Regions from separate parts of the Arthrobacter sp. QXT-31 genome, predicted to be linked through region 2. Evidence: riboswitches for the same ligand, from Rfam matches in the RefSeq annotation. Region 2 holds a riboswitch; each other region holds the start of a gene.
The links. A riboswitch is a leader RNA that binds a small molecule or an ion and turns the genes downstream of it on or off. The one in region 2 is predicted to bind S-adenosylmethionine.
Positions count from the first base shown of each region.

Region 1: another riboswitch for S-adenosylmethionine. It lies ahead of BWQ92_RS18245 (aminotransferase class V-fold PLP-dependent enzyme); the one in region 2 lies ahead of BWQ92_RS03300 (bifunctional o-acetylhomoserine/o-acetylserine sulfhydrylase).
Region 3: another riboswitch for S-adenosylmethionine. It lies ahead of BWQ92_RS11820 (DUF1737 domain-containing protein); the one in region 2 lies ahead of BWQ92_RS03300 (bifunctional o-acetylhomoserine/o-acetylserine sulfhydrylase).

Region 1 covers NZ_CP019304.1:4,014,158-4,016,412, reverse strand. Annotated here, with positions in the region: gene rsgA (ribosome small subunit-dependent GTPase A) at 1-73, shown strand, start outside; gene hisN (histidinol-phosphatase) at 139-951, shown strand; SAM riboswitch class IV at 1,124-1,237, shown strand; gene BWQ92_RS18245 (aminotransferase class V-fold PLP-dependent enzyme) at 1,273-2,255, shown strand, end outside.
Region 2 covers NZ_CP019304.1:699,946-702,200, forward strand. Annotated here, with positions in the region: gene BWQ92_RS03300 (bifunctional o-acetylhomoserine/o-acetylserine sulfhydrylase) at 34-1,350, opposite strand; SAM riboswitch class IV at 1,394-1,510, opposite strand; gene BWQ92_RS03305 (VOC family protein) at 1,639-2,255, shown strand, end outside.
Region 3 covers NZ_CP019304.1:2,624,123-2,626,377, forward strand. Annotated here, with positions in the region: gene BWQ92_RS11810 (O-succinylhomoserine sulfhydrylase) at 1-355, opposite strand, end outside; gene BWQ92_RS11815 (rhodanese-like domain-containing protein) at 357-767, opposite strand; gene BWQ92_RS11820 (DUF1737 domain-containing protein) at 764-1,072, opposite strand; SAM riboswitch class IV at 1,086-1,200, opposite strand; gene BWQ92_RS11825 (NtaA/DmoA family FMN-dependent monooxygenase) at 1,421-2,255, shown strand, end outside.

The sequences.
Region 1 (2,255 bases), 1.7 Mb from region 2:
CCTGCGCCGCCTGCTGGGCACCGACCCGCGCGCTGAGGCCCAGGAAACCAAGGAACTCGGCAGCGTCGGCTAGCGGCCCCGGCGCTGTCCGGCCGCTACCTCCCCGCCGCGCCGGGCCTTTGAGGGTAGTTTGGAACCATGACCCAACCCGCTTCAACGTACAACGATGACCTGCGTCTTGCCCATGTGCTGGCCGATTCCGTGGACGACCAGACCATGAGCCGGTTCAAGGCATTGGACCTTCAGATCGAGACGAAGCCAGATCTGACGCCGGTCACCGATGCGGACAAGGCCGCCGAGGAGTCAATCCGCGGCCAACTGTCACGCTCCCGTCCCCGTGACGCCGTCCTCGGTGAGGAGTTCGGAAGTTCCGGCCACGGTTCCCGCCGCTGGATCATCGACCCCATCGACGGCACCAAGAACTTTGTCCGCGGGGTGCCGGTCTGGGCCACGCTGATTGCCCTCGTCGACGAGGGAGAACCTGTGGTGGGCGTTGTCAGCGCCCCGGCGCTCGGCAAGCGCTGGTGGGCGGCCAAAGGCGCCGGCGCCTACTCGGGCCGATCCCTCGCGGCCGCCACCCGGCTCAAGGTGTCCAACGTGTCCAGCCTGTCCGACGCCTCGCTTTCCTACTCCAGCCTCGGCGGCTGGAAAGACCGCGGCAACCTTGAAGAGTTCCTCCAGCTGACCGAGGATGTGTGGCGCACCCGCGCCTTCGGCGACTTCTGGTCCTACTGCATGGTGGCCGAAGGGGCCGTGGACATCGCCTGCGAACCGGAACTGAACCTGTACGACATGGCGGCGCTGGTGCCGATCGTGACGGAGGCCGGCGGCCGTTTCACCTCCCTCGAGGGCACGGACGGCCCGTTCGGCGGCAACGCCCTGGCGACCAACTCGATCCTGCACTCGGAAGTCCTGAAGCGGCTGAACCCGCAGCTGGACGACCTGCTCTAGGTTTCTCCGGCCACCGCCCTGGCGCTGAACATTACGACGGCGGCCGCCCGCTTTTGGGGGCGGCCGCCGTCGTTTCTTCGGCAGAAGGCCCGATATCCGGTTCGCGTAATAATCCGCTTAACATTCCAACCGGCTTTTTCATCGGCTCTGCCGATGTCCTAATCTCGTAACAGGTCACGAGTGCCAGCGCTAAACCCCGGTTAGCTGGCCGGCAACCCTCCATTCGCGGTGGGGTGCCCCGGGTGACGACCAGGCCGATCCGGAACGGACCCGGCAAGCGCGGATCCCCGTCACACGGGGTCCTTATCCCAGTGAGGTCCCATGACGACTGCCATCATTGCTTCCACCCCCGACGCCCTCGCGCTGGACGGCCGGTTCGCCGCCGCCCGCCGCCCCCTGGCCGCCGTCACCGGCGCCGAGATCCAGGCCCCGCTGATCCAGGGCGGCCACGTCCGCTACGCAAACCTCGACTATGGCGCCTCCGCCCCTGCGCTGTCGGTCGTCTCCGCGTACCTCAACGAGATCCTGCCGTTCTACGCGAGCGTGCACCGCGGCGCCGGCTACGCCTCGCAGATCAGCACCTCCGTGTACGAGAACTCGCGGAACATCGTGCGCGAGTTTGTGGGGGGCCGCGCCGATGACGCTGTCATCTTCACCCGGAACACCACCGACTCCCTCAACCTGCTGGCCGGCTGCCTGCCCGTGGAGGACCACCACCACACGGGCGAGGTGCTGTACCTGGACATCGAGCACCACGCCAACCTGCTGCCGTGGCAGGGCGTGCCGCACCGCAGCGTGGTGGCCTCCGAAACGCTTGAAGCCACCATCGCCAGCCTGCGTGCCGAACTGGAGCACGGCGACATCAGCCTCCTCGCCGTGACCGGCGCCTCCAACGTCACGGGCGAAATCCTCCCGATCCGCCGCCTCGCCGCGCTGGCCCATGAATACGGCGCCCGCATCGTGGTGGACGCAGCCCAGCTCGCGCCGCACCGCCGCGTCAACATCGCCGCGGACGACGTCGACTACCTCGCTTTCTCGGGCCACAAGCTCTACGCCCCCTTCGGGGCCGGCGTCCTCATCGGCCGTCCCGACTGGCTCGACGCCGGCACCCCCCACCTCGCCGGCGGCGGCGCCGTGAGCGAGGCCCGGCTCGACGGCGTCAGCTGGGCCACCGGCCCCGCCCGCCACGAGGGCGGCTCACCAAACGTCCTCGGCGCTGCCACCCTGGCCCGGGCAACCCAGGTCATCGCCGCCCTTGATCCGCAGGAATGGCACGCCCATGAAGCCGGCATCCGGTCCTTCCT
Region 2 (2,255 bases):
ACGGGACGGGAGCCACAGGGTCAGGCGGAGACGTCAGGCGCCTTTCGCGGCCCTGAATCCGGCATCGAGGTCGGCAAGGATGTCGTCGATGTGCTCCAGGCCCACGGACAGCCGGACCAGTCCGGGGGCAACCCCGGCAACGCTTTGCTGCTCCGGAGTCAGCTGGCTGTGCGTCGTCGACGCCGGGTGGATGACGAGGGAGCGGACGTCGCCAATGTTCGCCACATGGGAGTGCAGTTCCAGGGCATCCACGAAGCGCTTGCCGGCTTCGGCACCGCCCGCCACGGTAAAGGCCACCACCGCGCCGGTGCCTTTGGGCCCGTACTTCAGGCCGCGCTCATACCAGGGGCTGGACGGCAGTCCGGCGTAGGCGACGGATTCCACATCGTCCCGGGCCTCAAGCCAGCCAGCCACGGCCACGGCGTTGGCCACGTGGCGCTCCACGCGCAGGCTCAGTGTTTCCAGGCCCTGCGCGATAAGGAAGGCATTGAACGGGGACACCGCCGAGCCCAGGTCGCGGAGCAGCTGGACCCGCGCCTTCAGGATGTAGGACAGATTGGCACCCAGGGCGCCGCCTGCGCCGAGGTCGCGGGCATAGACGAGGCCGTTGTAGGTGGGGTCCGGCGTGTTGAAGCCGGGGAAGCGTTCCGGGTCCTTGCCGAAGTCGAACTTTCCTGAATCCACGATGACACCGGCAATGGCGGCCCCGTGTCCGCCCAGGTACTTGGTGGCCGAGTGCACCACGATGTCCGCGCCCCATTCAAGCGGCCTGATGAGGTAGGGGGTGGACAGGGTGTTGTCCACGATGAGCGGCACGCCGGCTTCGTGTGCTGCCCGGGAGACGCCCTCGATGTCGAGGACGTCCTGCCGCGGGTTGGATACCACTTCGGCGAAAAAGAGCTTGGTGTTCGGCTGGACTGCATCGCGCCACTGCTGCAGGTCGTCCGGGTCCGCCACGAAGGTAACGGAGACGCCGAACTTCTTCAGCGTGTGGGCCAGCAGGTTGTAGGTGCCGCCGTAAAGGCTGGGACTGGCCACCACGTGGTCCCCGGCTTCGGCGATATTGAGGATGGCGTACGTTTCGGCGGCCTGGCCGGAGCTCAGGAGCAGCGCCGCAAGCCCTCCCTCCAGGCTGGCGATCCGCTGCTCGACGGCGTCCTGGGTCGGATTGCCGATCCGGGTGTAGATGGGGGCGATCTCGGCGAGCGCGAAACGGTCTGCTGCGCTGTCGGCGCTGGGGAAGACGAACGACGTCGTCTGGTAAATGGGCAGGGACCGTGCGCCGGTGGCGCCGTCGGGCACCTGGCCGGCGTGGATCTGGCGCGTTTCAAATGACCATGCGTTGGACATGCAGGCTCCTGACGCTGAAGGGGCGTGTGCTGGTCCCGGCACAGGCCCGCGCTTGCCGCCCGGCGGGCGCCGCGCAGCCAGGTCTTCACCCGGGGCACCCCGCCGCGGTGGAGGGTTGCCGGCCAGCGAGCCGGGGCTTTTTTCGCTGGCGCTCATGACCTGCGATCAGTGTAGGAACAGCCCTTCGTCGCGCACAGCTTTGTGAAGAATTTCGTCAAAAGCTGGACATTTCGCAATGTTAGGGCACCCTAAGCTGAGAGCCCCGTCACAAAGTGCCAAGATGAGGGCATGCGCATGGATCACGTCTCTTACGCCTGTGAACACGATGGCCTCGCGGCCACCACCGAACGTATCTCCTCCGCCCTCGGCGTCGAAGCCGTTAAGGGCGGGGTGCACCCCCGGTTTGGAACCCGGAACATGATCATCCCGCTGGCCGGTCACAAGTACCTTGAGGTCGTTGAGGTCCTGGACCACCCGGCGTCGGACAAGGCACCGTTCGGCCAGGCCGTCCGGGCCCGGTCCGCAGCGGGCGGCGGCTGGATGGGCTGGTGCGTCGAAGTTGACGACCTCGCCCCGTTCGAGGAGCGCCTCGGCCGCTCCGCCGTCAACGGCAACCGCAAGTTTCCTGACGGCCGGGAACTTATCTGGAAGCAGATCGGCATCCTGGGGCTCATCGCGGACCCCCAGGTTCCGTACATGCTGAAGTGGGAAGGCGATCCGGAACTGCACCCGTCCAACGCCTATGACAGCAATGTGAAGATGTCCACCCTCACGATCGCGGGCTCCGCCGAGCGCGTGACCGAGTGGCTAGGCGAGCCCGTGGAACGGCCGCTGGAAGACGTCGCCGTGAACTGGGTGGCCCCGCACGGTACGCCGGGAATCCTCTCCGTCACGTTCGAAACCGC
Region 3 (2,255 bases), 1.9 Mb from region 2:
AGCAGGAACCGAACAGCGAGCGGGCTGCGACCACGCGGTCCCCGGCGCCCAGCAGGGCACCCAGCGCGGTGAAAACGGCGGACATGCCGGACGCCGTCGCAAAGCACGCCTCGGTGCCTTCGAGGAGGCGGAGCCGCTCCTGGAAGGTGGCCACGGACGGGTTGCCGTAGCGCGAGTAGACAAAGCGCTCGTCTTCGCCGGTGAAGGCGCGCTCGGCGGCGGCGGCGGACTCGTAGACGAATCCGGAGTTCAGGAAGACAGGCTCGGTGGTCTCCTGGAAATTGGTGCGGTCAAGCCCGCCGCGGACGGCCTGGGTATCGGGGCTCCAGCCGGCGGCGTCGTGGTTAAAGGTCAATTTAGTTCTTTCCCAGGTTCGTCGGCAGGCCGCGGTTCTTCCAGCCGTTCACGGTGCGCTCACCGTAGCGGTCGGGCTCGCCCTCGAAGCCTTCGAGGACGTTGTAGGCCGTAAAACCGGCCTGCGTTGCGGCGGTGGCGGCAGCGATGGAGCGCTGGCCGGAGCGGCACAGGAAGAGCAGCTCCACCCGGGTGTCCTCGGGGGCCTGCTGCTTCAGCTGCTCGACGAAGTCGGGGTTGGGAATGCCGCCGGGAAAGGTCCACTGGATGAAGAGGGGATCATTTTCCGTGGCGTTGGTGTCCGGAATGCCGATGTGCGCCCATTCGCCCTCGGTGCGCACATCCACCAGGATGGCGCCCTCCTCAAGCTTGGCCCACGCGTCCTGCGGAGTGATGTCTCCGGCGTAGCTCATGCGTGGCCCTCGTAAACTTCCGCGCTCAGGTCCTCGTCGGAGTCCAGCTGGTCCACGGCGGTGGCGACGGCGGCGTCTGCGGTGGCGATCGCTGCCGGCAGGATGAGGGCCTGGGCCACGATGACGGTGGTGCCGTTGAAGGTGGCGGCAGGGCTGCCGTGCAGCACGTATCCCTCGGCCAGGGCTGCCGAGATACGCTCGCAGAACGCCCGGTCATCCGGCCCCGTGACGAGGCGGTAGGACAGTTTTTCCTCAGGTTTATCCTGCTGGGACGACAGCGTTGCAACGGCGGGGGCGTCTGACACGACGGATCTCCTTTTCTCACGCTTGCAGCTCGAAGGGGTCGATATGCCGAGTATTCACCTGAGGCACCCCGCCGTGGAAGGAGGGTTGCCGACCGGCCAGTCAGGGCTTAATGCCGGTACTCATTACTCCCGAAAAAAGTAACACTGACGACGGCGGCGCGCACCGCCGCCGTCGTCATCTTCCGTAACGGACCCCGCGACTTTCCCTGATCCATGGGACTGCCCGGGTTGCTCGCGTTGCCGTTACAAAGCCCGCGGCCGGGAGGATAATGACGGGAGATGACCCGCCGTAACGCCGGATGAAACCAGGCCGCAGTGAATGATCCGACCGCGAATACAGTGACTCCCATGCTGCACTTTGGATGGTTTGTGGGCCATGGCTTCGGGGTCCAGGGCTGGGGGACACCCGGCTACGGAATCGGCTACGACTGGAAGAAACCGGCCCCCTACCAGCACGCGGTCCGCGAGTTTGAGCGGGCCGGGCTGGACCTGTTCATCATCGAGGACTCGCTAACCGTCCCCGACACCTACGGCGGCAGCGCGGAGGTCTCACTGGCGCAGGCGTCCTTTGCGCCCAAACACGATCCGCTGGCGCTGGTGCCGTACCTGCTGTCCGCCACGGAACACCTGGGCATCGTGCCCACCATCAGCGCGTCCTTCTATCCGCCCTTCACCGCGGCCCGGCTGCTGGCCACGCTGCAGCACTTCTCCAACGGCCAGCTTGGCTGGAACGTGGTGACCTCCGGCAGCGACCTTGCCGCGCAGAACTACGGACTGGACCAGCAGATCGAGCACGACCTCCGCTACGAGAAGGCCGAGGAGTTCGTGGACGTCGTCCGCAAGCTCTGGCGCAGCTGGGAACCGGACGCCATCGTGGAGGACGCCCGGGCGGGCATCTTCGCGGACCACACCAAAGTCCGGCCCATCCACCACGACGGGGAGTTCTTCAAAGTCCGGGGACCGCTGAACACCGCACCGCTGCCGGAGGAACCCGTGCTGGTGCAGGCCGGGGCCTCCCCGCGGGGCAAGGCCTTCGCCGGTGCGAACGCGGACGTGGCCATTGCCCTGGCCCGCGGTGTGGACGGCATGAAGGCGTACCGGGACTCCATCCGTGCCGAGGCCGCCGCGGCCGGCCGGAACCCCGACGACGTCAAGGTGCTGTTCGTCCTGAAACCCACCGTGA